DNA from 2 places in the Haloechinothrix salitolerans genome. Region 2 is predicted to be linked to the other one. Evidence: riboswitches for the same ligand, from Rfam matches in the RefSeq annotation. Region 2 holds a riboswitch; the other holds the start of a gene.

Region 1 (12,643 bases), 2.7 Mb from region 2:
TCCGGCGACGAGGAGCTGGAAGCCCCCACTACGAAAACGTCGTTCGGCCTCACGCGCCGCCGTCGCCGCGAGCCCGAACCAGACGTGCCCGAGGACCTCGACGCCCCCACCCGCAAGCACTCGCCCGGTCCGAAACGACGTCGCGCGGAGCCTACCGAGGACGAGCTCCGGCGGAAACGACGCCGTTCGGCGGAGAAGGCAGGGCGACGCGCCGCGACGGAGGAGCCCGCACCGGAGCGTGATACGGACTCCGCGCTGGACGAGAGCGCCGCCCCACGCGCCGCGTCGTCCCGCTCGGTGTCGTCGGAGCGGCCTGACACCCACACGGGTTCGGCGACACGGTCCCGAACCCGGCCGGGACCCGGACCATGGTCGAAGCGTTCCGGGTCAACCCGTGCGGAACCCAACTCCCGCACGGAATCTCCCGTCGAGACCGACGCCACGTCCTCACGCTCGGCCGCGGAGCCGAGCGAGACCGGCTACCACCGCGCTGTCGGCTCGTCCCGGCGCGGGATCGCCAAGTGGCCCATCGCTGTCGCGGCCGTGCTCGCGTTGCTCGCGCTCGGCGGTTTGGGGGCGGTCTGGGCGAACAAGTCGCTCAACGCGCAAGCCGAAGCCGAGGCGAACAGCTGCACCGAGGGCAACCGCACCTTGCGGGTGACCACGACGCCGACCATCGAGGACGACGTCGTCAGTGCCGCGAAGAACTGGAACGGCGAGAAGCCCCCGGTGTACTCGCACTGCGTCACCGTCAAAGTCACCGCGAAGCCATCGGACAAGGTGCTACCGACGCTGCGCGAGACCGGCTCCGACGCGGTGCCCGCCGTGTGGATCACGCCATCGGCCAAGTGGGCCGAGAAGTTGGCGAAGACGAACCCGGAGCGGGTGTCAAGCACGGCGAAGCCGCTGAAGAACGCCAAAGGCACGTATTACACCTACGTCGTCGTGGGCGGCGAGGGCGTCGACGAGATCCAGCAGCGCGCAGCGCAGCAGTTCCGTGACTACGTGCGGGAGGTCGTGGCGCGGTAACCCGTGCGGTGAGCCACCCCACCCGGCGCACCGGCACGCCGCCGTCGGCATCCGGTGACGAGGGATGATGCGTGGGTGACCACCCGCGCGCCCGCAGCCCCGCCGCGACGGCACGTCCGCCGTCGCGCACTCGCGCTGCTGCTGATTGGCACGACCGTCGTGCACACGACGATGTTCCTCGCGAAGCCGATCGTGTCGTACCGCGTGCTGGCGCTCGGCGGCGACGAGTTCGACGTCGGCGTGGTCGCGGCGGCCAGCGCGTTGCTGCCGATCTTCCTCGCCATCCCGATGGGACGGTTCTCCGACCGGGGGCGGGCGCCGGTGTTGCTGGTGTCCGGCGGGGTCGTGCTGATCGCGGGACCGTTCGGGCTCGCGAACGTCGAGTCGATCCTCGGCGTCGGGCTGGTCAACGCGGCCTACGGCTTCGGGCTGCTCGCGCTGATGGTCGCCGGGCAGGCGGTGGTCGTGGCGCTGTCCGGGCCGGGCGAGCACGACCGCAACTTCGGCTGGTTCACGGCGTCGGCGTCATTGGGGCAGATGCTCGGGCCGCTGCTGGGAGGTTGGGTGATGGGGGCGTCGAGCGGCCCGCTGCTGGCCGACACGACGGCGGCGTTCCTCACCGGCGGCGGCGTCGCGGTCGGCGCACTGCTCGCATATGGACTTGTCGTGGTCGTGCTGCGGGGCAGCGCGGCGTTCGGGCCAAGCGTGCCGGAGACGTCGAGTTCTCGCGCCGCCGGGAGCCGCAGCGCCCCGGCCACCAGCGCCACCCCAGATATCCCCTCAAACCGCCACGACGCGGACAGCGCGGGACGTGGCTCCGCACTAGGGCTGCTGCGGAACCGGCAGCTCGCCGTGGCGGTGTTCGTCAGCTTCGCGTTCATCTCCGGCGTCGACCTGCTGATCGCCTACCTGCCGGTGTACGGCGAGCACGCCGGGCTCTCCCCCAGCCTGGTCGGCACCATGCTGGCGATCAGGGCGGGGCTGTCGTTCGTCACCCGGCTGTTCCTCGACGCGCTCGTGCGCTTCGCGGGACGTCTGGTGGTGATCGTCGTCAGCGCCGCCGTGGCGACGGCGACGATGCTGACCATCGTCGCCAGTTCGGGACCGTTCATGCTCGGTGTCCTGATGGTGCTGCTCGGCCTGACGCTGGGACTCGGCCAGCCGTTGACGATGACGTGGGTGGTCGAACAGGCCCCGCGGCGGCTGCGCGCGACGGCGTTGGCGCTGCGGATCACCGGCAACCGTGTCGCGCAGACGACCGCGCCCGCGCTGGCGGGCGGGTTCTCCAGCATCATCGGCGTGGCTGGCCCGTTCGTGCTCGCCGCCCTGTTACTCGGCGCGGCGGGCGCGAGCGTCGTGCCGTTTCTCCGGAACCGCTGAGCTGTCAGGCGAACAGGTCGTCGGCCGACGTCACGGTCACGGCCTGGCGCACCCACGTTTCGAGCTGGGCAAGGTCGGTGCACTGCGTGATCCGCGCGCGAGCGGCCTCAGACACGGTGATGCCACGTGCCCCAAGCACCGTCAGCACTGACTCGGCCTTCGCCGCGACTGCACCCTCGGTGCGCCCCTCAGTCCGTCCTTCGGAGCGGAGCACCTCTGCGGTGGTCACGTAAGCCTCCTCTGCCTCCGGTCCCAACTGTGCGAACAGATCGTGCAACTCGCCCGTGGGCGCCTCACCCACGCTCTCAATGTACGTCAACAGTGCCACGAAATCCTCGATGCCACCGGAATTGTGCAGAATCTCCCGCAGATCGTCGATCCATTTTCGCAGCTCATCAGCTATCCGGGGGTTGCCAGCCGCGATCTTGAGCAACAGCAGCGTCATCCGAGCTTGCGGAGTCAACGGCCGAGCCCGCAACGCCTGCTCATCGACGCGCGCCAGGTCATCGAGCAGGAACCGAAATCGCGGCAGATACTGCCGCGCGGCGTCGGCGGTGGCTCGATCGAGATCGAGCAGGTCGAGCACGTCCGTCGGGCAGCTCCACGCCCGGTGGTTGTGGTGCACGACCAGCGGGATCACCGCAGGTAGGCGCGTCGCGTTCGGCTGCTCTGACAGGTAGCGATCCCAGATCCGCATGATGTAGCGCAGCATCCGAAACGCCATCAGCGGATCTTCGCCGCTCTGATGCTCGACGAGCACGTACACGAACGCGTCGCGGCAATCCACGGGGGCGGTAAATAGCAGGTCAGAATGTCGCCAGCGCAGCGTGGCGTCTACGAAGCTTCCGGAGAGCGCCTTCAGCCGGTCCAGGTCCAGCCGACTGGTCAGGGCATCCGGCAGCACCGCGCGCACTGCGATGCCGCGTTCGCAGGCTCACCAAGAACCCGGCGGAACACAGCATCGTGCGGACTCGGCTGGTTCGACATGTCGGCGACCGTACAAGCGGGCACCGACAGTCTTCGCCCGATCACGCGGGGAGATGCGCCGAAGGCTCGCCACCCTGCCGATATGACCATCGATACTCCGCAAAACGGACACGGATGTGGGCATATCGGCAGGGACGACGTCACGGCACCTGCAGGCCCGATGCAGCGAAAGCGTCATTCGCCGCGTTCCACGCAGCGAAGGCGGCATCCGGCAGCACCGCGCCCTCAGCTCTCGAAGGCCTCCGGAGCCGGGCAGGAACAGACCAGGTTGCGGTCGCCGCCTGCCTGGTCGATGCGGCCCACCGGTGGCCAGATCTTGCTGCCCGGGTCCCCCGCGGGGAACACGCCGATCTCGCGGCTGTACGGCCGGTCCCATTCCCCCGCGATGGACGACGCGGTGTGCGGGGCGTGGCGCAGCGGGCTGTCCTCCAACGGCCACTCGCCCGAGGCCACCCGGTCGCTCTCCCGCTTGATCGCGATCATCGCCTCGCAGAAGCGGTCCAGCTCGGCGAGGCTCTCGCTCTCGGTCGGCTCCACCATCAGCGTGCCAGCGACCGGGAACGACATCGTCGGCGCGTGCAGGCCGTAGTCGGCGAGGCGCTTGGCGACGTCGTCCACCGTCACGCCGGTCGCCTTGGTCATCGGCCGCAGGTCGAGGATGCACTCGTGCGCGACAAGACCGTCCGCGCCCGCGTATAGCACCGGGAAGTGCTCGTCGAGCCTGCGAGCGACGTAGTTCGCCGCCGCGACAGCGGTCAGCGTCGCGTCCCGCAGCCCGTCGGCGCCCATCATCCGCACATACGCCCACGAGATCGGCAGGATCGACGCGCTGCCCCACGGCGCCGCGCTGATCGGCCCGACACCGGTCTCCGGGCCCGCAGTCGGCTGTAACGGGTGGTTCGGCAGGAACGGTGCCAGGTGCCCGCGCACGCCGATCGGGCCGACGCCGGGACCACCGCCACCGTGCGGGATACAGAACGTCTTGTGCAGATTCAGGTGCGAGACGTCGGAACCGAACTTGCCGTAGCGCGCCAGCCCGATCAGCGCGTTGAGGTTCGCTCCGTCGACGTAGACCTGCCCGCCGTTGTCGTGGATGATCCCGCACACCTCCCGCACGGTGTCCTCATAGACGCCGTGCGTGGACGGGTACGTGATCATGATCGCGGCGAGGTCGTCCGCGTGCTTCTCAGCGACCTCACGCAGGTGCGCCAAGTCGATGTTGCCCTGGTCGTCACACTTCACGACGACGACGCGCATCCCGGCCATCACGGCGCTGGCGGCGTTGGTGCCGTGGGCGCTCGACGGGATCAGGCAGACGTCGCGCTCTGCCTCGCCCCGGTTGCGGTGGTACGCCCGGATCGCCAGCAGCCCGGCGAACTCACCCTGACTGCCCGCGTTGGGCTGCAACGACACGGCGTCGTAGCCGGTGATCTCGGCCAGCCACCGCTCTAGGTCGCCGATGATCCGCAGCATCCCGGCCGCGTCCTCGACCGGCGCGAACGGGTGCAGGTCCGCGAACGCGGGCCACGTGATCGGCTCCATCTCGGCCGCCGCGTTGAGCTTCATGGTGCAGGACCCGAGCGGGATCATGCTTCGGTCCAGCGCGACGTCCTTGTCCGCCAGCGTGCGTAGGTAGCGCAGCAGCGACGTCTCGGAGTGGTGGCTGTGGAACACGGGATGGGTCAGGTAGTCGCTGGTACGGCCCAGCGACTCGGGGATCGCGTCGGCGGTCTCCGCGTCCAGGGCGTCCACATCGGACACCGATAGCCCGAACGCCTTCCACACCAGCGAGATGTGCTCACGGGTGGTGGTCTCGTCGCAGGTGATACCGACCCGGTCGTCGTCCACCTGGAGCAGGTTCACGCCGAGCCCGCGGGCCTGCTCGACGACGGCCGCCGCCCTGCCTGGCACCGACGCGCGCACAGTGTCGAAGAAGGCCTCGTGCTCGACCCCGACACCGCCCTGGCGCAGCCCAGCCGCGAGCACGGTCGCCATCCGGTGCGCCCGCTGCGCGATCGCGCGCAGGCCCTCTGGCCCGTGGTAGACGGCGTAGGTCGCGGCGATCACCGCGAGCAACACCTGCGCGGTGCAGATGTTCGACGTCGCCTTCTCCCGTCGGATGTGCTGCTCCCGGGTCTGCAACGCCAGCCGGTACGCCTGCTTGCCCTCGGAGTCGACGCTGACGCCGACCAGACGGCCGGGCAACTGCCGCTCAAGGCCCTCGCGCACCGCGAGGTACCCGGCGTGTGGGCCACCGAAGCCGATCGGCACGCCGAAGCGCTGCGCCGAGCCGACGACGACGTCCGCGCCGATCTCACCGGGCGGACGCACCAGCGTCAGCGCGAGCGGGTCGGCGGCGACCGCGACGGACCCACCGAGCTCCTTGGCCTCGGCGATCAACGCCTCCTGGTCGCGCAGCACACCGGACGCACCAGGGTAGGACAGCAACACGCCGAAGAAGTCGCCCTCGATCCCAGCGGCGGCGATCCCGTTCGACAAGTCCGCGACGACGATCTCGATGCCGAGCGGCTCGGCGCGAGTCTCGATCACCGAGATCGTCTGCGGCAGCGTGTCGGCGTCCACGACGAACCGCGACGACGTGTTCTTGCGCGCTGCCCTGCGGATCAACGTCATCGCCTCCGCGGCGGCGGTCGACTCGTCCAGCATCGACGCGTTCGCCACGGGCATGCCGGTCAGGTCCGCGATCAGGGTCTGGAAGTTCAGCAGCGCTTCCAGCCTGCCCTGCGAAATCTCCGGCTGGTACGGCGTATACGCGGTGTACCAGGCGGGGTTCTCCAACACGGCGCGGCGGATCACCGGCGGGGTGACGGTGCCGTGATAGCCAAGCCCGATCAAGTGGGTCATTGGTCGGTTCTGTGCGGCCAGCTCGCGCAACTCGGCGAGCGCCTGCGCCTCGGTGGCTGGCGCGGGGAGCCCGAGCGTGTGCCCGGTGTCCCCGGCGTCCCGGATCGACTCGGGTACGGCCTTGTCGGCCAGCGTCTCCAGCGAGTCGACGCCGATGGCCTCGAGCATCCGCCGCAACTGGTCGTCATCGGGGCCGATGTGCCGTCGCGTGAACGGGATGCCCTGCTCCAGCTCGGCGAGCGGGCGACGGTTCGTGGGCTGACGAGGTGTCATACACGTGCCTCCGGTCATCGGGTTCCGGCCACGGACACCGCGTCCGCGGCCCTCCCCCTCTGTCCGTGCCCGAGTCCGGGCGCCTGAGAGCTTCACCCGCCGCACGCGGCGAGCTTGCACCTTCGGCGGGGCCCGATGGCGTCATCGCCGTGGGCCCGCTTTCCAGAGGCAGCTCACCCGAGCGGTCCTGGGTGCCTGAGAGGTTCCGGGGAGGATTTGCTCCTTCGGCGCCGGTCATAGCGCACTTTTCGTGCGATCCGACCAGACTCTCCCGCTCGGGTTCAGCTTCTGCGTAATCAAGTCTACCGGGTGAGGCCAGCCCCTGGCGGAACCCGTGAGTTGAAACGCATGTCGTAGCGGCGCGCCACGCCGTGTATCTATCCGGTGCGCCGGGCCTTGCGGCGCTCGGTCAGCTCGTCCGGCACGGTCGGCGCGATCTCACCGCCATCGGCGCGTTCGGCCGGGAACTCGTGAATGGAACCGGTGATCTCCTGCATGGCACCACTGACGGCGATCCCGAACACGCCCTGCCCACCCTGCAGTAAATCGACGATCTCCTCGGGAGACGTGCACTCGTAGACCGTGGTGCCGTCGGAGAACAGCGTGACAGAGGCGAGATCACGCACACCGCGCTTGCGCAGGTGCGCCACCGCGGTGCGGATGTTCTGCAGCGACACGCCCGCGTCGAGCAGCCGTTTGACGATCTTGAGGACGAGGAGGTCTTTGAAGGAGTACAACCGTTGGGACCCGGAGCCATGCGCGGTGCGGATGCTCGGCTCGACGAGTTGGGTGCGCGCCCAGTAGTCCAGCTGCCGGTAGCTGATGCCCGCGATCTGGCACGCGGCCGCACCGCGGTAGCCGACGAGGTCGTCCGGCACCGTCGCGTCGGGAAACAGTTCGCCCTGCTCGCCCGTGACCCGCATGGGACTCTCCTCGACCACGCATACCTCCCGCAGCTGCCGTGTAGTCGACACGTCATCGCGGATCACGCTGAATCACATCGACGCGATTCGCCACGACTACCACTGACGGTATGCCTGTCCGACATGCCGGTCAACGCGACTCGCGGTAGACCTCAAGTCGTTGTTGAGACTTACCTCGCAGGACACGGCCTAACCTGGCCCTTGTCACCAGCGGGTCCTCCGGTGTAGTGAATACTCCGCCCGGGTGATCCCGGCCCAGCGCCGCTAGGTGTCGGCGCCCCGGAAGTCCTCCGGCGAAACCGAGTCCAGGAACTCCCGGAACTTCTCGACCTCGTCCTCCTGCTCGTCCGGGATGATCAACCCCGCCTCGTCGAGCACGGACTCCTCGGCGTGAATCGGCACCCCGGCACGCAGCGCGAGCGCCACCGAGTCGCTCGGCCTCGCGGAGACCTTGATGCCGCCGTCGAAGACCAACTCGGCGAAGAAGGTGCCTTCCTTGAGGTCGGTGATCACGACCTGCTCCAACTCCCTGCCCAGCGCTCCGATGACCTCCTTCAGGAGGTCGTGAGTCAACGGTCGTGCGGGACGCACACCCTGCTGCTCCAGTGCGATGGCGGTCGCCTCGACCGAGCCGATCCAGATGGGGAGGTACCGCTCGCCTTCGGTTTCCCGCAGCAACAAGATCGGTGTGTTCGCGGGCAGTTCGACCCGCACACCGACGACGCGCATCTCGTTCATCGGGCCTCGCCTCCCTCTCTTGTGCGCGGGTTCAGCACCATCATCAACCTTCCCGCATCGACACTGTCGACGCTACCCGTCATCCGGGCCGCGTGCCCAGCGCTGGGCCATCTACACAGCGTAGGCGTGATCGCCAAGGACCTGAAGCCCCAGCGACCACCCGGTGCGTCGCTAACCCAAACGTCAGCGTCCTGTGACAGCACGGATACCCGCCTTGACCAGCAACGTATGCAACGTGACCGATAGTGCGGCCAATTCCCGCACCATCTCGTCCGCCCGCTCACGCGCCTCGGTGTCACGATGCCGCGAAACCGGGGTCACGATTTGTTCAAGGAGCCCCACTTCGCGGTCCGCCGAAGCACGAAACGCCCGCAGGTGGCGCGGTTCGATCCCGAAATCGGTCATGGCACGCACCGTTTTCGCCACCAGGACCGCATCGGGATCATAGAACCCGGCAGCGCCGGGTTTGATCAGGCCGTACTGCTCCAGCTCACTGAGCATGGCCTTGTCGATCCCCGCCTCAGCGAGTAATTCGTCTTCGGTCAGGCGGATCTCGGCACCGTCGGCGAAATCCGCCGCCGTCGGCAACCCCGCTCCGTTGCCGTCGGCGCCGTTGACGGAGACCAGCTTCCGAGGAAGCTTCGGCGTCGGCATCGACGGCTCCAGCCCCCGATCAGCGGCATCGAGCTGGTCCTTGATCACCTTCAGCGGAAGGTAGTGATCTCGCTGCGCGAGCAACACGAACCGAAGTCGTTCGACGTCGGCCGCGGTGAACTGCCGGTAGCCCGACGCGGTCCGCGCGGGCTGAACGAGACCCTCCGATTCCAGGAATCTGATCTTGGAGATCGTGACATCGGGGAACTCGGGGCGCAGCTGTGTGAGGACCGCCCCGATACTGAGCCCGTTCCGCTGAGGCCTGCCCGCAGCCGTCACCGTGCCGTCCTCCTCGTCGGGGCCATCATGATCGCCGTGGCACCTCCAGCAGGACCAGTCGCCGTCAGCCAGCCATCAACTCCGTCGCGGAACCGTCACTGACCGGCTTGTCCTTGCTTCGCACCGGTGAGGAACACCAGCCGGAACTTGCCGATCTGCACCTCATCACCCCCGGCGAGCACCGCCTGGTCAACCGGCTCGCGATTGACGTATGTGCCGTTCAGACTGCCGACGTCGATGACGACGAACTCCCCGCCCTCACGCCGAAACTCCGCGTGCCGCCGCGACACGGTCACGTCGTCGAGGAAGATGTCGCTGTCCGGGTGCCGCCCAGCGCTGGTGGTGTTGCGGTCCAGCAGGAAGCGCGAACCGGCGTTGGGGCCACGCTTGACGACCAGGAGCGCCGAACCAGCCGGCAGCGCCTCGACTCCCGCGACAGAAGCATCCTGTGACTGCGCGTCCGACGCCTGGGGCTCATCGAGGAAGTCGGCCCGGAACACGGAGGTCCGCTCCGGAGCCTCTTCTGGGGGAACGCCGGGCCCGTCGTTCGTGCTCACCTGGACTCTCCTTACGCACTGCTCAATGTGGGACTCGCGATCGTGTGGTTGCCAACGTACCGTGCCCGTCCGCTCGCGTCCCCCCTGACTCCCCAAAACCCGCCGGGAACGTGGCGGTCTTAGGCACCAGTGCCCTTGGCCGGTTCCGCCCCGCTGACCCCCGCCGCTCGCGCTCCCCGGATAGCCAGCACTGTTTGCACTGCGTACAGCACTCCCGACCAGACGTAGAGCGCTCCGCCCCAGATCATGAACGCGTAGGCGAGGGGGCGGACGATCTCGACCACCCACGGGTCGGCGAACGCGCCCTGGACCAGCAACAACAGCGGGAAGGCATACATCAGCACGAACGTCGCGCCCTTACCGATGTAGGTGACCTCGGGGTAGCTGAACCGGTAACGCCGCAACGCGAGCACACACAGCACGAGCAACAGTTCCCGCGCCACCAACGCGGCGATCACCCACGGCGGCAAGATGTCGCGCAGCAGGAACGCGATCAACAACGCCAGGATGTAGAGCCGGTCGGCCGCGGGATCGAGCAGCTGTCCCAGCTTGCTCATCTGGTCCAGCCAGCGGGCGAGCTTGCCGTCGAGCCAGTCGCTGACACCCGCGAAGACCAGCACCGCGATCGCGAGGCCGTCCTCCCTCGGACCGAGCAACAGCCACAGGAACACCGGCACCAGCGCCAGCCGCAGCAGCGACAGCAGGTTCGGCAGCGTCACCAGCCGCTGCGGCGCAGGCGGCGCGTCGCCATCGGCGTGTCCCGCGCGTTCCCGAGTGCTCACCAGACCACCATAGGCGACATGCGGGATGAGGCTGGCCTGATCGCGCTGCGAAGCTGATCACGGCCCGGGACCACTGCGCTTACCATGGTGGCACCCGGTTGGGGGACGCCCCGCGCCGGTGTGGCGACCGATGAGGAGGTCATGCGGTGAGGAAAGCGGCATCGGGGCCTGGTGCCCCCCACGACGGATCGACACCGGTCACTCCCCCGCTCGCGCTCGCCCCGCTGGAACTGGCGGGCGCGTTCACCTGGGACGGCTTCCGGCTCGAGTACACCGAGTACGGCAAGGGCGAGAAGGTCGTCGTGCTCACCCACGGCTTGCTGATGACCCGCAGGCTGCACCGAGACCTCGCGCGCAGGCTCGCGCGAGAGGGCTTCCGCGTGATCACGCTCGACCTGCTCGGCCACGGCGGCTCCGACCGCCCGACGGAGTCATGGCGGTACTCCATGACCGACAGCGCGCAGCAGGTCATCGCGCTGCTGGACCACCTCGGCATCGACAAGGCCGTCGTCGGAGGGACTTCGCTGGGCGCGAACGTCTCGCTTGAGGTCGCGGTGGCCGCGCCAGAACGGCTCGCCGGTCTGCTCGTGGAGATGCCAGTACTGGACAACGCGGTGTTCGCCGGCCTGCTTGCCTTCCCACCGCTGATGTTCGCCGGACGATTCACGCCGCTGCCGGTGCGTGTCGTCGCCCGGCTGGCGGCCATGGTGCCGCACGGCAACCTGTGGGTCGACGTCGTCACCGACACGTTGCGGCAGGAGCCCGCGTCGATGGCCGCCGTGCTGCATGGGTTGCTGTTCGGCAGGATCGCCCCGCCCCGGCGACTGCGCCAGCGGATCGAGACCCCGACGCTGGTGATCGGGCACGCGCGGGACCCGATTCACCCGTTCGGTGACGCCGACACGCTCGCCGCCGACCTGCCCGACGCGCGATTCGTCAAGGCGAGCAGCCCGGTGGAGCTGCGGTTCCGGCCGGAGCGCATCACCGAGTTGATCGTGACGTTCCTGCGGGAGCGCTTCGACGCCGAGGATGCCGCGGTGGCCTGAGGTACAGCTCACCGCGCGTTCAATGAGGCGACCGCGTACGGCGAGGTGTCTTTCGCGCAAACCGATACGATCGTATCGCGCACGATGCAGCCGTATCGGTTTCCACGCAAGAGGGCCTGCCCCGAGACCCGTGTCCGACACTCACAACGCCGTGTCCGACGTTCAGCCGAGTTCGGCGTAGAGACCCGCGACGGGGCCGATCACGATCACAGCGGGCGGGCGGATGTCCTCCGCGGTGATGTCGTCGGCCACGGCGTGCAGCGTCGTGCGCACGACACGCTGCCGCCGTGTGCTGCCCTCCTGGATCACCGCGACCGGCGTGTCATCCTTCCTGCCGCCCGCTAGCAGAACGTCGGCGAACTGCCGGACGCGCTGCACGCCCATCATCAGCACGATCGTGCCGCTGAGCTTGGCGAGCGCGTCCCAGTCGACCAGGCACTCGTCGCTGTCCGGCGACACGTGCCCGGACACCACGACAACCTCGTGTGTCACGCCCCGATGCGTGACCGGCACGTTCGCCAGCGCGGGCACCGAGAACGCACTGGTGATGCCGGGGACGACGCTCACCGGGATGCCCGCCTGGGAGCAGGCGATGAACTCCTCGAAGCCGCGGCCGTAGACGTACGGGTCGCCGCCTTTGAGGCGGACGACGAACTTGCCCTGCTTGGCCTTCTCGATCAGCGTGGAGTTGATCACGTCCTGGCTTGCGGAGCGACCGTACGGGATCTTGGCCGCGTCGACGACCTCGACGTGCGGCGGCAGATCGTCCAGCAGCTCACGGGGCGCGAGCCGGTCGGCGACGACGACGTCGGCTCTGCTGAGCAGCCGACGTCCGGCCACAGTGATCAGTTCAGGATCGCCCGGCCCGCCGCCGACGAGCACAACCGAACCGGTCCGCTCCCCAGGCGCGGGCTCCGGGCGCTGGTCAGCGACCCGGCCTTCGCGCAGCGCGTCGAGCAGGCCGTCGCGCACGGCGGCAGAGCGCAGCGGCTCACCGCCGGAGAGCACCCCGACTAGCAGGCCCTCGTGATTCCCGGTCGCGGGCGTGACGGCCGTGCCCAGCTCACCCGCGTCGGCACGCACACAGAACACGGCTCGCCGTTCCGCCTCGGCACAGACTGCCTCGTTCA
Region 2 (16,738 bases):
CAGGCCGCGTTCGCCGAGCAGCGCGCGAAACTGGTTGACCGCGACCAGGAACGCCACCAGGTACAGGGCAGCCAGCAAGCGCTGGAACACCAGGCGTGATGTCCAGTACGTCGGGTCCGCGAACCAATCCCAGCTCACCTCCCCGATTTTCGCGCGCCAGGAGACGTCGTGCAGCAGCGAAACGGCAAACAGGCGACGCCGTTCAGTGTTCTATGGGAGGTTACGGCGCGGTGTGTGTCGCTACCGGGCGTTGCCGCAAGACCGCGCGCAGGTCGACGCCGATCGGCCGGGCGAGCAACAGCACGGCGAGAACCGTGCAGGCGATCGTCAGGATGCCGCCGCCGAGCAACGACCAGCGCGCGCCGAACAGTTCAGCCACCCAGCCGATCACCGGCGCCCCAGCCGGGGTACCGCCCATCAGGATCATCACGTACAGCGACAACACCCGCCCGCGCATGTGGGCTGGCACGGTGGTCTGGATGTAACCGTTGGCCGCGGTCAGTGTGGTCATGGACAGCACGCCGATCGGCACGAGCGAGACGGCGAACAGCGCGTAGTTCGGCATCAACCCGGCGGCCACCTCCAGTACACCGAACGCGATCGCGCCGCCGACGACCAGCCGCTGCCTCGGTGTCGTCCGACGTGCCGCGAGCAGCGCGCCGGACAAGCTGCCGATAGCCAGGATCGAGCCGAGCATGCCGTAGGCGTGTGGGCCCTTGTCGTAGATCGCGGTGGCCATCAGGGCCATCGTCATCTGGAAGTTCAGTCCGAACGTGCCGATCCCGAACATCACAAGCAGCACGAGCATGAGATCCGGTCGGCCGCGCACGTAGCGCACGCCCTCGGCGAGTCGTGCGAACGCACCCGCGCCGTTCACTGTCGACGTCGCCGCAGGGGCCGGCTTGCTCAGCAGCATCAAGGCCACCACCGGCGCGCCGAACGAGACGGCGTTGAGTAGGAACACCGGGCCGGTGCCGATGGTGCCGATCAGCACGCCGGCGACGCCGGGGCCGATGAGGCGGGCGGCGTTGAACGACGCGCTGTTGAGCGCGACGGCGTTGGCGAGTTCGCCGTTGTCGACCAACTCGCCGACGAACGCCTGGCGCGCCGGGTTGTCCAGGGCGGTGCCGACGCCGAGCAGGAACGCCAGGACGTAGACGTGCCAGATCTGTGCCGTTCCAGTGACGACGAGAAGGCCGAGGGTGAGGCCGGTGGCGCCCATGAAGCTGTTGGTCGCCAGCAGCAGCGTCCGCTTCGGGAGCCGATCGGCCAGCAGGCCGCCAAACGGGGTGACCAGCAGGAAAGGGAGGAACTGGAGCCCCGTGGTGATGCCGACGGCTTCGGCGCCGCCGCCGAGGACGACGAGCACCAGCCAGTCCTGCGCGACCCGCTGCATCCAGGTGCCGATGTTGGAGATCACCATGCCGAACCAGAACAGTCGGTAGTCGCGGTGGCGCAGTGACCGGAACATGGACTTCGATGACGGGGCTTTGCGCAGCAGCGGAAACTCTCCTTCACGGCTCGGTCCGGCGGTGAATCGGAACGGCTGGCGGCGCGGGTAAGCAGGCCTGCCGGTAGTTAGTTTAGCTCATTAGCGTTGCTAATTAAAGCGAGAGAGGTGTGATTTAGGCACACCCGTACCAGTTCGCATCGCCATGCCGACGCGCCGCGGGAAGATCATGCGCCGCCTGCTGCTCGACCAGCCCTTCCGGCTAGCGGCGAGTACCGCACTACATGCGAAGCTACTCGCCATGACTCAGTTGTCGGAGTCGGTCGTGCCGCGTCGTCGCAGGTAGATGCCCAGCCATCCGGCGAGCCCGAGTGCCGCGACGCCGCCGATGGCCCACAGCCAGGCGGTCTCGGTGTCGGCGTCAGCCTGGGTGCCGGTCGCCTCTTCGTGGGTTACCTTTTCGGTGCCGCCGCTGCCCGCGGGTGGTCGACCCTCGCCGATGACGGCGGGCACCGTCTCTGGTAGGTCGCGAGTGCCCCCGCACAGCGACGCGGTCAGCCCCTTCTTGCCGAACTGGGTAAACACCAGGAACGGGCCTTCGCCGTCGATCTCTAGGCCGCAGCTTGCGCCTGAGCGGGCGGTGCGCACCTGTGTCATCGTGCCTACCTGACCCTTGTAGACCTCCGAGACGGCGAACGTCAACGTGACCGGGTCGGTGCTGGAGACGGTCCCGCCTTGGTCTGGTTCTCGCCGGTCGAGCAGGGTGCCCGCGAAGATCACGTCGGCGCTGTCGGCGAACTCCGCGTCCGTCATCGGTGCGCACGTGCACGCCAGTGCTGGTGCCGCGCCCAGCGTCGTGACCAGCTGCAGTAATCCCGCGAGCGCGGTCGTCGCCAGAACCGCGCCTATCGTCCTCGTTCGTATCACCGAATCCTCCCCATGGTCCCGCCCCCGATTCGCTGCCTTGTTGTTTACCTGACGGCGATGAGGCGCGCGAGGTTGCACCCCTACAGTCGCGACGTGCGGCCGCGATGCGCGTGACGTCTCCCCCGGGTTGAACTCATACCCCCAAGGGGTATATGGTCCTGGTTTAGTAGATACCCGTGAGGGGTATATTCGAACCAGGCGACACAGGAGGACTGTCATGGCTACCGCGACCTACACCGTTTCCGGCATGACTTGCGGCCACTGCGCGCAGTCGGTGACCGAGGAGGTCAGCGAGGTTCTCGGCGTCACGGACGTCGCCGTGGACCTGCCGACCGGCGCGGTTACCGTCACCAGCGAGGCGCCCGTGTCGGAGGACCAGATCCGTGCCGCCGTGACCGAGGCGGGCTACGAGCTGGTCAGTCAGGAGTGACCCGGTGAGCACCATGCGACAGGAACCGGCGACGGCCGATGTCGAACTCGCCATCCAGGGCATGACCTGCGCGTCGTGCGCGAACCGGATCGAGCGCAAGCTGAACAAGCTCGACGGCGTGCACGCCACGGTCAACTACGCCACGGAGACGGCTGCCGTCAGCTACCCGGCGGAACTCGACCCCACGGCACTGCTCGACACGGTCTCCGCGGCGGGGTACTCCGCGACGCTTCCGGAGCCGAAGCGTACCGCCGACGATGTCGACGGTGCGGAGGGCTGGCACGACGCCAAGGCCGATGGCGAGACGCGCGCCGCCCGCGACCGGTTGCTGATCTCGGCGGCGTTGTCAGTGCCGGTCATCCTGCTCGCGATGGTGCCCGCGCTCCAGTTCACCTACTGGCAGTGGATCTCGCTGACGCTGGCGAGTCCGGTCGTCGCGTGGGGCGGGTTCCCGTTCCACCGCGCGGCGGTGAAGAACCTGCGCCACGGCACCGCCACGATGGACACCCTCATCTCGATGGGCACCATCGCGGCCTACCTGTGGTCGCTGTACGCGCTGTTGTGGGGTGGTGCCGGCATGCCTGGCATGACCCACCCGTTCGAGTTCACCATCCAGCGGGGCGACGGCGCCGCGGCGATCTACCTCGAGGTCGCGGCGGGCGTGACGACGTTCATCCTGGCGGGGCGCTACTTCGAGGCTCGCGCCAAGCGGCGGGCCGGTGCGGCGTTGCGAGCGCTGCTTGAACTGGGCGCCAAGGACGTCTCGGTGCTCAGGGACGGCGTCGAGCAGCGGATTCCGGTGGACCAGCTCGCGGTCGGCGACCACTTCGTCATCCGGCCTGGCGAGAAGATCGCCACCGACGGCGTGGTGGTCGATGGCAGCTCCGCCATCGACGAGAGCATGCTGACGGGCGAGTCCGTGCCGGTCGAGGTCGTCGCGGGTAACACGGTCACCGGCGGCACGGTCAACGCGGCGGGCAGGCTCGTCGTCCGCGCGGAGCGGGTCGGTTCGGACACGCGGCTCGCGCAGATGGCGAAGCTGGTCGCGGACGCGCAGAGCGGCAAGGCAGCCGTCCAACGGTTGGCGGACCGGATCTCCGCGGTGTTCGTGCCGATCGTGATGCTGCTCGCGGCGGGCACGCTGGCGTACTGGCTGCTTTCCGGTGGCGGTGTGCAGGCGGCGTTCACCGCCGCCGTCGCGGTGCTGATCATCGCGTGCCCGTGCGCGCTCGGCTTGGCGACACCGACGGCGCTGCTGGTCGGCACCGGGCGTGGCGCGCAGTTCGGCATCCTGATCAAGGGGCCTGAGGTACTGGAGTCCACCCGCAAGGTGGACACCGTTGTGCTGGACAAGACCGGCACCGTGACCACCGGACGGATGGCGCTGGTCGACGTCCACGCTGCCGAGGATGTCGACGTCACCGACGTGTTGCGACTCGCGGGCGCGGTGGAGAACGCGTCCGAGCATCCGATCGCGCAGGCCATCGCGCGCGGCGCGCGGGACAAAGTCGGGGACCTCGGCACTGTTGAGGACTTCACCAACCTGGAAGGCCTCGGTGTGCAGGGCGTTGTTGACGGGCATGCGGTGCTTGTCGGGCGGCAGTCGCTGCTGGACGACTGGAGCCAGCCGCTGCCGGAGGAACTGCTCGCCGCCAAGCGCGCGGCCGAGGCCGAGGGGAGCACGGCGATCGCCGTCGCCTGGGACGGTCAGGCGCGCGGGTTGCTGGTCGTGGCGGACACCGTGAAGGACACCTCGGCCGAGGCGATCGGAATGCTACGGGGTCTCGGACTCACGCCGGTGCTGCTGACCGGGGACAACGAAGCCGTCGCACGGTCGGTGGCGGCGCAGGTTGGCATCGACGAGGTGATCGCCGAGGTGTTGCCGAAGGACAAGGCCGACGTCGTGAGCCGATTGCGGTCCGAGGGCAAGGTCGTGGCGATGGTCGGCGACGGCGTCAACGACGCGGTCGCGCTGGCTACGGCGGACCTCGGTCTCGCGATGGGTACCGGCACGGACGTCGCGATCGAGGCGGGCGACCTCACGCTGGTGCGTGGCGACCTGCGCGCGGCGGCGGACGCGATCCGGCTGTCACGGCGCACGCTCGGCACGATCAAGGGCAATCTGTTCTGGGCGTTCGCCTACAACGTCGCGACGTTGCCGGTGGCGGCGGCCGGGCTGCTCAACCCGATGCTCGCCGGTGCGGTGATGGCGTTCTCGTCGGTGTTCGTCGTGTCGAACTCGCTCCGGTTGCGCCGGTTCCGTGCCGCCGTGCGCTGAAAGCGGCCTTCACCACACCTCCGACGTCGGGGAGTAGACGTCTGAGGCCTCGGCGCGTACGTTGATCCCGACGACAACTCCATAACGGGCCGCATGAGCCGGAGCGGGAGAGTCCTCGTGTTCGCAGCGAGGCGCCGAAGGAGCAAGCTCCCCGCCAAACTCTCAGGTACCCATACCGCTTCAGGCCAGGCCACTCTGAAAAGCAGGCGCTCAAGCGCCTCACCCACGGTGCAAGCCGTCCGCGCATGAAGCGTGGCCGGTGAAGCTCTCAGGTTCATGACAGAGGGGGAGTTCCTATCCACTGACCGAGGAGCTCCCAGATGTCCGTTTCGTCACCACCGCATCATCCGGTACCGCGCGCTCCCGAGGAGTACCCGGCATGAGCACGCCGTCTCCGTTGCACGAGGTGCACGCCGCGCTCGGCGCGTCGTTCACCGACTTCGCTGGCTGGAACATGCCCGTCCGTTACAGCAGTGAGCTGGCCGAACACCGCGCGGTCCGCGAGGCCGCCGGCCTGTTCGACCTCTCGCACATGGGCGAGATCGAGATCACCGGGCCGGAGGCCGCGCAGGTCCTGGACTACGCGCTAATCGGTAAGCTCTCCGCCGTCAAGGTGGGCCGCGCCCGCTACAGCATGCTGTGCGACGCCGACGGCGGCGTGCTGGACGACCTGGTCACCTACCGGCTTGGTGAGGAGCGTTACCTCGTCGTCGCGAACGCCGCGAACGTGGGTGTCGTCGCATCCGCGCTGGTCGAACGAGCGGAGAAGTTCGAAGCGACCGTCACCGACCGCTCCACCGAGTACGCGCTGATCGCGGTGCAGGGCCCGAAGTCGGCGGCGATCGTGCGTGCCGTGAGCGACGCCGACCTGGAGTCGTTGCGCTACTACGCCAGCATGCCCGCGACGGTCGATGGCATCGACCTGCTGCTGGCCCGCACCGGCTACACCGGCGAGGACGGTTTCGAGCTGTACTGCGCCCCCGAGCAGGCGCAACAGGTGTGGCGGACGCTGGAGGCGGCCGGTGAGCCGCACGGTCTGCTGCCCGCGGGGCTTGCCTGCCGCGACACGCTCCGGCTGGAGGCAGGGATGCCGCTCTACGGGCACGAGCTGTCCGCACGGCTCACACCGTTCGACGCCGGGTTCGATCGGCTGGTGAAGTTCGAGAAGGAAGGCGACTTCGTCGGTCGCGCCGCGCTCGCCGAGCGCGCCAAGCAGCAGCCGAGCAGGGTGCTCGTTGGTCTGACCGGCACCGGACGTCGCGCGCCACGCGCCGGTTACGCTGTGCTCGGCCCGGACGGCACCACCGAGATCGGTGAGATCACCAGCGGCGCGCTGTCGCCAACGCTGGGTTATCCGATCGCGATGGCCTATGTTTCCGCCGAGTGCCGCGAGCCTGGCACGAGCCTGCACGTCGACGTGCGGGGCAAGGCACTGCCGGTCGAGGTGGTTGCCCTGCCCTTCTACCAGCGATCCTGACCCCTGCCGAAAGGAACGATTGCGAGCAATGGACATCCCAGAGCACCTCAAATACACCGAAGAGCACGAGTGGCTGGCGCTGGACGGCGACGTCGCCACCGTCGGCGTGACCGACTTCGCGCAGAGCTCGCTCGGTGACATCGTGTTCGTGGAGCTGCCGGACCAAGGCGATGAGATCAGCGCGGGTGAGCCGTGTGGCGAGCTGGAGTCGACCAAGTCGGTCAGTGAGCTGTACGCCCCGGCCACCGGTGAGGTCGTCGCGGTCAACGAGGACATCAGGGACACGCCTGAGCTGGTCAACAGCGACCCGTACGGCGATGGCTGGCTGTTCCGCGTGCGTGTCGGCGAGCTGCCGGAGCTACTCGACGCAGCCGATTACGCAGAGATCATTAAGGAGTGAGCTGGGTTGTCCACATTTGATGCCGACTTGTCCACAGTCGATCCGGAGGTCGCGGCAGCGGTCGATGCCGAGCTGCGTCGTCAGCAATCCACCCTTGAGATGATCGCTTCGGAGAACTTCGCGCCGGTCGGCGTGCTCGAGGCGCAGGGCTCGGTGCTGACGAACAAGTACGCCGAGGGCTACCCGGCCAAGCGCTACTACGGCGGCTGTGAGCACGTCGACGTCGTCGAGAACCTGGCTATCGAGCGGGTCAAGGCGCTGTTCGGGGCCGAGCACGCCAACGTGCAGCCGCACTCTGGCGCGCAGGCCAACGCCGCCGCTATGGCCGCGCTGCTTGAGCCGGGCGACACCATCATGGGCCTGAGCCTGGCGCACGGTGGACACCTGACCCATGGCATGAAGATCAACTTCTCCGGCAGGCTCTACAACGTTGTCGCCTACGAGGTCGACAAGGAGTCAGGCAAGATCGACATGGGCGAGGTGGAGCGCCTCGCCAAGGAGAACGAGCCCAAGCTGATTATCGCGGGCTGGTCGGCGTACCCGCGCCAGCTCGACTTCGCCGAGTTCCGCCGCATCGCCGACGAAGTCGGCGCGAAGCTGATGGTGGACATGGCGCACTTCGCCGGGCTGGTCGCCGCTGGCCTGCACCCGAACCCGGTGCCTTACGCCGACGTCGTCACCACCACGACGCACAAGACGCTGGGTGGCCCGCGCGGCGGTGTCATCCTGAGCCGCTCCGAGCTGGCGAAGAAGATCAACTCGACGGTCTTCCCCGGCCAACAGGGCGGGCCGCTTGAGCACGTCATCGCGGCCAAGGCGGTGGCGTTCAAGATCGCGGCGGGCGAGGAGTTCGCCGAGCGGCAGCAGCGGGTCATCGACGGCGCTCGCATCCTGGCCGACCGGCTCTCGCGGCGGGACTGCGCGGACAACGGCGTCAAGGTGCTGACCGGTGGCACCGACGTCCACCTGGTGCTGGTCGACCTGGTCAACTCCGAGCTGGACGGGCGGCAGGCCGAAGACCGGCTGCACGAGGTCGGCATCACCGTGAACCGCAACGCGGTGCCGAACGACCCGCGCCCGCCGATGGTCACGTCCGGCCTGCGGATCGGCACTCCGGCGCTGGCGACGCGCGGCTTCGACAACGCCGACTTCACCGAGGTCTCGGACATCATCGCAACCGCGCTGCGGCCAGAATTCGACGACTCGACGCGCGCCGAGCTGCGTACGAGGGTGGAACGGTTGGCAGCGAAGCACCCGCTCTACCCAGAGATGTAACCCACGGTGCTTCGCCGCCGATGTGCTGGTCACAAGGCGGCGAAGCACCACCGCTCGGCATGAGCGCAAGGAGGCGCCATGGCGATCAGCGTCTTCGACCTGTTCTCGATCGGCATCGGCCCGTCGAGCTCCCACACGGTCGGACCGATGCGGGCCGCACGGATGTTTGTCGATGACCTCGCGGCGGCAGGGACGCTGACCGCCACGGCGCGGGTCACGGCGCACCTGTACGGCTCGCTCGGGGCGACCGGCCACGGGCACGGCAGCGACAAGGCCGTGCTGCTTGGGTTGGAGGGCGAGACCCCGGAAGACGTCGACACCGACAACGTCGATCAGCGCGTCGCGGCCATCCGCGAGCAGCGCTCGTTACGGTTGCTCGGCGAGTATCCGATCCGGTTCGCCGACAACGATCTCGTGCTGCATCGGCGTGCGAAGGGGGACCCGCTGCCGGGTGGACGTCCCGCGCACCCGAACACCATGCGCTTCGCGGCGTTCGATGTCACCGGGGCGGAGTTGGCGGCACGGACGTATTGCTCCATCGGCGGCGGCTTCGTACTCGACGCGTCGGTACCCGATGGGCCCATCGCGGTGCGCGATGAGACGCCGTTGGAGTTCCCCTTCCGCACGGCCGCTGATCTGCTCGCGCACTGCGACGTCACCGGCCTGCCCATCAACGAGATCATGCGCCGCAACGAGCGCACATGGCGCACCGACGCCGAGATCGATAACGGCCTGGACGAGATCTGGCGCGTGATGCGGGACTGTGTCGCGCGCGGATGCCTGCGTGGCGGCGTGCTGCCCGGCGGTCTCAAGGTACCCAGGCGCGCGAAGGCGTGGCACGACAAGCTGGTCGCCGAGGGCGTCTCCGATGATCCGTTGACAGCGATGGACTGGGTGAACCTGTTCGCGCTCGCTGTCAACGAGGAGAACGCGTCCGGCGGGCGGATCGTCACCGCACCCACCAACGGCGCGGCGGGCATCATCCCCGCGGTGCTGCACTACTACGTGCGGTTCGTGCCAGGCGCGGACCAGGACGGTGTGCGGCGGTTCCTGCTGACCGCGGCTGCCATCGGCGTCATCCTCAAGGAGACCGGCTCGATCTCCGGCGCCGAGGTCGGCTGCCAGGGTGAGGTCGGTTCGGCGTGCGCGATGGCGGCGGGCGCGTTAGCCGAGGTGCGCGGCGGTAGCCCGGCGCACGTGGAAAACGCCGCCGAAATTGGTCTGGAGCACCACCTCGGCCTGACCTGCGATCCTGTGGGCGGGCTGGTGCAGATTCCCTGCATCGAACGCAACGCGATCGCGGCGACGAAGGCGATCAACGCGGCGCGGATGGCCCTGCGCGGCGACGGGGCGCACGTGGTGTCGCTGGACAAGGCGATCAAGACCATGCGCGACACCGGCGCCGACATGAAGACGAAGTACAAGGAGACGTCGCGGGGTGGGCTCGCGCTGAACGTGATCGAGTGCTGAGGGGGCGCGACATGGACACGGTGCTCGTGACGGGTGGGACCGGCAAGCTGGGCAAGCACGTCGTGTCGGCGCTCAAGGCTAACGGCGCGGCGACGCGCGCGATGACCCGCGACCGCTTCCCGCTTCGAGGCAGGGTGAGCGGCGATCTGTCGACCGGACGCGGCGTCATGGAGGCCGTCCGTGGCGTGGACACGATCGTCCATTGCGCGACGCATCCCCGGTTCAACAAGGTGGACGTCGAGGGCACGAAGTGGCTGCTCAAGGCCGCGCACGGCTTCGGCGTCAAGCACATCGTGTACGTCTCGATCGTCGGTATCGACGACCACCCGTTCCCCTACTACCAGGCGAAACGACGTACCGAACGGCTCATCGAGGAGTCCGGCATCCCGTACACCATCCTGCGGGCGACGCAGTTCCAGGAGCTGGTAGTCGCCGTGGCGCACGCGCTGACGAAGGGGCCGATCGTGCCGATCCCGAAGGACTTCCGCGTGCAGCCGGTCGACATCGACGCCGTCGCGGCGCGCCTCGCGGAGCTGGCGGCTGGTGAGCCCGCCGGACGCGTGCGCGACATCGGCGGCCCCCAGGCGGTCTCCCTGGCCTACGCCGTCGACGCATACGCCTCGGTCGTCGACCGGACGCGCAGGCAGGTCCAGATCCCGGTGCCCGGCAAGGTCGGCGCGGCCTTCCGCGCTGGTATGAACCTCCTCGGCGAGGACGGCGAGGAGGTCGGCGAGTCGTTCTCTCACCACTTGGTGTGGCGGGTGGAGACCTGATCCCACCCGGCATCGTGTCTGCTTGTACAGTGGGCAGCGGACCCCGTGCGGCGTCCATCCTGTGAACCTCCCCAGGGCCGGAAGGCAGCAAGGATAAGCAGGCTCTGACGGGTGCGCGGGGTCCCCTTATGTCTTCGTCCGGTCGCTGGCACCGGCAGCGCCAAGATCACCGGTTCCCGGTAGGCTCGCGTCGTGGCTCTCGCGCTGTACCGCAAGTACCGTCCGGCGACCTTCGCCGAGGTCGTCGGTCAGGACCATGTCACGGAACCGCTCCGGGCGGCGCTCGCCGCGGGTCGCATCAACCACGCTTACCTGTTCTCTGGGCCGCGTGGCTGTGGCAAGACGTCCAGCGCCCGCATCATGGCTCGCTCGCTCAACTGCGCCAACGGGCCAACACCGGACCCATGTGGCAAGTGCGACTCGTGCATCGCGCTCGCGCCGGAAGGCCCCGGCAGCGTGGACGTCGTCGAGTTGGACGCCGCCAGTCACGGTGGTGTCGACGACGCCCGTGAGCTGCGGGATCGGGCGTTCTACGCGCCCGCTGAGTCGCGCTATCGGGTGTTCATCATCGATGAGGCGCACATGGTCACGACGCAGGGCTTCAACGCCCTGCTCAAGATCGTGGAGGAGCCGCCGGAGCACCTGATCTTCCTGTTCGCGACGACCGAGCCGGACAAGGTGCTGCAGACGATCCGTTCGCGCACCCATCACTACCCCTTCCGGCTGATCCCGCCGAACGCGATGCGGGAGCTGCTTGAGCGCAACGTCGAGGCCGAGGGCGTTCCGGTGGAGCCGTCGGTATATCCGCTCGTCATCCGGGCGGGTGGTGGCTCCGCGCGCGACACGCAGTCGCTGCTCGACCAGCTGCTCGCCGGGGCCGGTGAGGACGGCGTCACCTACGACCGGGCGGTCGCGTTGCTCGGCGTCACCGACCGGGCGCTGATCAACGACATGGTGGACGCGCTCGCCGACGATGATGCGGCGGCGGTGTTCGGCACCGTGGAACGTCTTGCCGATGCCGGGCACGATCCACGCCGGTTCGCGTCCGACCTGCTCGATCGGTTGCGCGATCTGGTGCTGTTGCGGTCGGTGCCGGACGCGGGTTCCCGCGGACTGGTGAACGTGCCGGATGATGAACTGTCGAAGATGACCGCGCAGGCAGACCGTGTCGGCGCGGCGACGCTGACCCGCTACGCCGAGATCGTCCACAATGGACTACTGGAGATGCGTGGCGCGACGTCGCCCCGGCTATTGCTCGAGTTGCTGTGCGCACGGATGATGCTCCCCGCCGCCGCGCCGGACGCGCAGAGTGAGAGCGCGGTCCTGCAACGCATCGAGCGGTTGGAGCGCAGGGCCGCCGCGAGCGGAAGTGCCGGTGGGGTTTCCGACGCGTCGGAGCCCGAGCAGCCGCAGCGCGTGTTCCGCAGGCCGTCGCAGCAACCGGAGCAAGGTGGCCAGGAGTCACAGGTTCCGACGGACGGTCAGGCCGCGCAGTCATCGGCGGCGGACGCGACGTCGGCATCGGCGTCGCGGGCCGCGCCGCAACCGGGCACGGCCTCGGCGTCGCAACAGCCGTCGCAGGCCGCGCAGCACCAGTCCGCCCAGCCACCGCGGCCGGCACAGGCGCAGCAGCCAGCGCAGCCCCAGCAGCCTGCCCAACCTGCCCAGTCGAGCCCGCGAGCTGAGCCCGCACAGCCTGCTCAGCCCACGCCAGAGCCGCGGACCGAGGCACCCGCCCAGGCTGGCGGCATCGACGCCACCGGACTGCGTGGGGTGTGGCCGCAACTGCTCGCCACGATCCGCAACACCCCTGGCGGCCGGAGCATCGAGGCGATGTTGACCCAGGCTGGAGTGCGCAGTGTCGAGGGCAACCTGGTTGTCCTTACCCACAAGGCGGCACCGCTGGCGCGGCGGCTGTCCGACCCGACCAACGCGGAGAAGATCGCCGCGGGGCTGCGGGAGGTCCTCGGCGGGGACTGGCAGGTGCGCTGCGAACATGAGGGTGCGGCTGGCCAGCAGAGCACTCCGGCGGCGCGGCAGCAACAACCTCGTCAGCAGGCACAGCAACAAGCACCGGCACAGCAACAAGCACAGCGACCAAGTGGGCAGCCGCAGCAGGAGCGCCCGCAAGAGCGTCCACAGCAGCGGAAAGAACAGTCCGAACCGGACATCCCGCTGCCGCCGGAGCCAGCGGAGGACGAGGACATGTACACCGAGGAGCCCAGCTCGCTCGGTCCGCCGCCGGAGACACGCCATTCGGAAGACCCGAGCCGCGCCGCGCACCAGCTCCTGTCCGACCACCTCGGCGCTCGCCGCCTCGACTGACATCGCGTAGCACCAGAACCATCCGCGGCGAAGGACGTTTGTCCGTGTTGAGCGCGGTGAGGGCGTCGTTGGTCGTGCGCTCCGCGCGGAGTTGATCAACCTTACTCCTTGGCTGACCAATTTTTGTCCATTTTGCCCGGTTTTGCTGGTCGCTCAAGGAACAAAGAAGATCAACTGCTCGCGAGGGCAAGAAGTTGATCAGCCGTGTCGAGTCGGACGCCGCGCCGCGCCCAGGGCGCGCCGGGGGCGCACCGCGACGTCCCTGCCTGCCACCGGGTTAGGCTGGACACCAGCCGCGAAATCAGGTGACAACGAACGGATCGAGGGCCGAGATGGTGCAACCAGGGGGCGGCATGCCCGACATGCAGCAGATCCTGCAGCAGGCGCAGCAGATGCAGGAACAGCTGGCGACCGCGCAGCAGGAGCTGGCGAACACCGAGGTCAGCGGCTCCTCTGGCGGCGGCCTTGTTACCGCGACGGTGACTGGTGGCATGGAGTTGAAGGACGTCACCATCGATCCGTCCGTCGTCGATCCTGACGACACCGAGACGCTGTCCGACCTGGTCGTCGCGGCGGTGCGGGACGCGATGGCGTCCGCGCAACAGTTGTCCGAGGAGAAGTTCGGCCCGCTCGCCGGTGGCCTTGGCGGCGAGGGCGGACTGGGCGGCCTCGGCCTTCCCGGCGGGATGTGAGTTGTTCGAAGGCGTCGTTCAAGACCTCATCGACGAGCTGGGCAGGCTGCCCGGCGTCGGGCCAAAAAGCGCGCAGCGCATCGCGTTTCATCTGATCAGCTCGGAGCCGGCCGACATCAAGCGGCTGGTCGACGTCTTGGGCAAGGTCACAGAGGGCGTACGGTTCTGTGAGCTGTGCGGCAATGTCTCGGAGCAGCAGCAGTGCCGCATCTGCCGCGACACCCGACGCGACGGGGCCATGCTCTGCGTGGTCGAGGAACCTAAGGACGTCCTCGCGATCGAACGCACCCGCGAGTTCAAGGGCCGCTACCACGTGCTCGGCGGGGCGCTCGATCCGCTGTCCGGTGTCGGCCCCGACCAGCTGCGGATGCGGGAACTGCTGGCGCGTATCTCGTCGGACGAGGTTACCGAGGTGATCATCGCGACCGACCCGAACACCGAGGGCGAGGCGACCGCGACGTATTTGGTGCGAATGTTGCGCGACTTCCCTGGGCTGAACGTCACCCGGCTCGCGTCCGGGCTGCCGATGGGCGGTGACTTGGAGTTCGCGGACGAGCTGACGCTGGGTCGCGCGTTCTCCGGGCGCCGCGCGTTGTAGCCGAAGGGCGCGGGCGAGACAGTCCGGTTTGCGCTGAATGACGTCCGATGAATGCTTTAAGCCGCAACCCTGTGGCCAGATCGTGATCCCCTGAGCAACACCTGAGCGTTGCTCAGGTCTAGGGTGTGTCCCGACGCACAGACAAGGACACAACCCGAGGTGTGTGATGACCCAAACACGGATGGCTCGGTTGCTTCGGTCACGGGGGCAACAGCGCCCGTGGCAGGCGGCCGTGGCGGGTGCTGCGGCCCTCACGATGGTGCTCAGCGCGTGCCAGAGTGATGGCGGCCAAGGCGGCGGTGGCGACGGCGGTGAAGGTGGCGACATCATCATCGGTACCACCGATTCCGTCCCCACGCTTGATCCCGCGAAGTGCTACAGCTACTACTGCGGCACCATCATCGACAACATCGGCTCCACGCTGGTGAGCTACAAGCCAGGTGAGACGACGCCGAGCCCCGATCTCGCGGCCGAGGAGCCGGAGATCAGCGAGGACGGCCTGACCTACACCTTCACCTTGCGCGAGGGCGTCACTTTCCATGACGGCTCCGAGCTGACCAGTGAGGACGTCAAGTTCTCGCTGGAGCGCGCGTTGAACATCAACCACCCGGAGGGCGCGGCCTTCCTGCTGGAGGGGATCGACTCAGTCGAGGCGCCCGACCCGCTGACGGTAGAGATCACGCTGAAGGAACCGGACATCACATTCGGGTCCAAGCTGGCCTACAACGTCGCGACCATCCTGCCATCGGACGGCGAGTACACCGCGCCGGACGAGAAGCTGCCGGACGACTCGACCGATGACACCTACGAGAAGTACGTCAACGAGAACCTGGTCTCGACCGGCCCGTACACGCTTGAGGACAACCGGCAAGGTGAGTCGATCGAGCTCGCCGCGTTCGGCGACTACTTCGGCGACGCGCCGAAGAACAGCCGCGTTCTGGTCAGTTTCTTCGACAAGAGCGCGCAGATGGTGACCGCGCTCAAGTCGGGCGAGATCGACGTCGCTTTCCGTGACCTGACACCGGAGCAGCGCACGTCGCTGGAGAACGACGACAGCATCAACACCATCCAGGGTGAGGGTGCCTCGATCCGGTACATGGTGTTCAACACGAGGCTGGAGCCGTTCGACGACCCTGACGTCCGCAAGGCGTTCGCCGCCGCCATCGACAGGGACCGCATCATCGACGAGGTGCTCGGGGGCGCCGGTGAGCCGCTGTACTCGATGGTCCCGCCGTCCTTCGACGCGAACGTGCCCGCGTTCGATGAGCAGTACAGCGACAAGGAGCCGAGCGACTTCATCGACGGCAAGGTCGAGTTGGACCTCTGGTACAGCACCGACCACTATGGCCCGACCGAGCCCCCACTCGCGGAGACGCTGACCCGGATGCTCGAGGAGAGCGGCTCGTTCGAGGTCAACCAGAAGTCCTCGGAGTGGGCGCAGTACACCTCGAACATGGCGCCTGGCCCGACGGGGCAGTACCCGGCGTTCCTGCTCGGCTGGTACCCGGACTTCCTCGACCCGGACAACTACATCCAGCCGTTCTACCACTCGGAGAGCAGCTTCCTGCGGATGTACGACAACCCCGAGATGGACCAGCTCATCCGTGATGAGCAGACGGCGGAAGCGGCGGACTCCGAGGAGCGTATGCGGACGTTCGAGGAGATCCAGCGGATCGCCGCGGAGGACGCGCCGATCGTGCCGCTGTACGTCAGCATCCCCGAGGCGTTCGTCCGTAGTGACGTCGAGGGCGTGCAGGACACTATGGACGCCTCCCAGGTGTTCCGCTACTACCTGATCCACAAGTAATACGCGGACGGTTTGACGACCGTCATGCTTCACACCGCGGCGTGGCCGTGGAGAGATGACGCTCTCTCCACGGTCACGCCTGCGCGCTGTGTGGATAGAAAGGCCTCAAGGCTGTGAAAGCTGGTTCCTTGGGTCGCTACGTCCTGCAGCGTCTCCTGCTCGCCATTCCGATGGTGTTCATCCTGCTTACGTTGCTGTTCCTGCTGCTCAACGCGGCGCCGGGCGATCCGGTGACAGCGACGCTCGGTGGCAGGCTGCCACCGGAGGAGATCGCGCAGCGCAAGGAGGCGCTCGGTCTCAACGACCCGCTCTACGTGCAATACCTCAATTACATGGGTAACGCGCTCACCGGCGATTTCGGTAACCCGGTGACCGATCCTCGTAGTGTCGTGCAGATCGTGCTCGACACCGCACCCGCCACGATCGAACTCGCCCTCGCCGCCATGCTGGTCGCGATCCTGCTCGGTATCACCGTCGGCGCGCTGTCCGGCAGGTTGCGTGACACGCCGTTCGACGTCGGTGGCAGGCTGTTCGGCATCCTCATCTACGCCGCGCCGGTATTCTGGACCGGGCTGCTCGCGCAGTTGTACTTTTCCGTTGAACTCGGGTGGTTACCGAGTCAACAACGTGCGGGGGGATTCGACGCGCCGGAACCCATCACCGGGTTTTACGTGCTCGACTCGATCATCACCTGGGACATGGCGGCGCTGGGCACGGTGCTCGCACACCTCGTGCTGCCTGCCGTGACGCTCGGGCTACTACTCGGTGGCGTGTTCATCCGCCTTGTCCGCGTGAACATGCTCCAGACGTTGCGTTCGGACTACGTCGAGGCGGCG

What was found. Region 2 has a riboswitch for glycine ahead of gcvT (glycine cleavage system aminomethyltransferase GcvT). Riboswitches for the same ligand answer to the same signal wherever they lie in the genome.
Region 1: it holds a riboswitch for glycine, as region 2 does, so the genes downstream of both, gcvP (aminomethyl-transferring glycine dehydrogenase) here and gcvT (glycine cleavage system aminomethyltransferase GcvT) in region 2, are expected to answer to the same signal.

What each region holds. Positions count from the first base shown of each region.
Region 1 covers NZ_JBHSXX010000001.1:3,338,412-3,351,054, reverse strand. The annotation lists gene ACFQGD_RS15925 (hypothetical protein) at 1-1,029, shown strand, start outside; gene ACFQGD_RS15920 (MFS transporter) at 1,105-2,409, shown strand; gene ACFQGD_RS15915 (Rpn family recombination-promoting nuclease/putative transposase) at 2,414-3,313, opposite strand; gene gcvP (aminomethyl-transferring glycine dehydrogenase) at 3,622-6,534, opposite strand; glycine riboswitch at 6,591-6,703, opposite strand; glycine riboswitch at 6,707-6,818, opposite strand; gene ACFQGD_RS15905 (MerR family transcriptional regulator) at 6,912-7,457, opposite strand; gene ACFQGD_RS15900 (bifunctional nuclease family protein) at 7,722-8,195, opposite strand; gene ftsR (transcriptional regulator FtsR) at 8,379-9,128, opposite strand; gene garA (glycogen accumulation regulator GarA) at 9,224-9,685, opposite strand; gene ACFQGD_RS15885 (CDP-alcohol phosphatidyltransferase family protein) at 9,805-10,407, opposite strand; gene ACFQGD_RS15880 (alpha/beta fold hydrolase) at 10,692-11,513, shown strand; gene cobA (uroporphyrinogen-III C-methyltransferase) at 11,676-12,643, opposite strand, start outside.
Region 2 covers NZ_JBHSXX010000001.1:599,838-616,575, forward strand. The annotation lists gene ACFQGD_RS02900 (lipase maturation factor family protein) at 1-138, opposite strand, end outside; gene ACFQGD_RS02905 (MFS transporter) at 221-1,501, opposite strand; gene ACFQGD_RS02910 (hypothetical protein) at 1,757-2,377, opposite strand; gene ACFQGD_RS02915 (heavy-metal-associated domain-containing protein) at 2,595-2,807, shown strand; gene ACFQGD_RS02920 (heavy metal translocating P-type ATPase) at 2,821-5,085, shown strand; glycine riboswitch at 5,180-5,273, shown strand; gene gcvT (glycine cleavage system aminomethyltransferase GcvT) at 5,465-6,562, shown strand; gene gcvH (glycine cleavage system protein GcvH) at 6,591-6,962, shown strand; gene glyA (serine hydroxymethyltransferase) at 6,969-8,237, shown strand; gene ACFQGD_RS02940 (L-serine ammonia-lyase) at 8,316-9,707, shown strand; gene ACFQGD_RS02945 (SDR family oxidoreductase) at 9,719-10,480, shown strand; RNA gene ffs (signal recognition particle sRNA small type) at 10,516-10,610, shown strand; gene ACFQGD_RS02955 (DNA polymerase III subunit gamma and tau) at 10,673-12,805, shown strand; gene ACFQGD_RS02960 (YbaB/EbfC family nucleoid-associated protein) at 13,138-13,497, shown strand; gene recR (recombination mediator RecR) at 13,499-14,095, shown strand; gene ACFQGD_RS02970 (ABC transporter substrate-binding protein) at 14,262-15,902, shown strand; gene ACFQGD_RS02975 (ABC transporter permease) at 16,031-16,738, shown strand, end outside.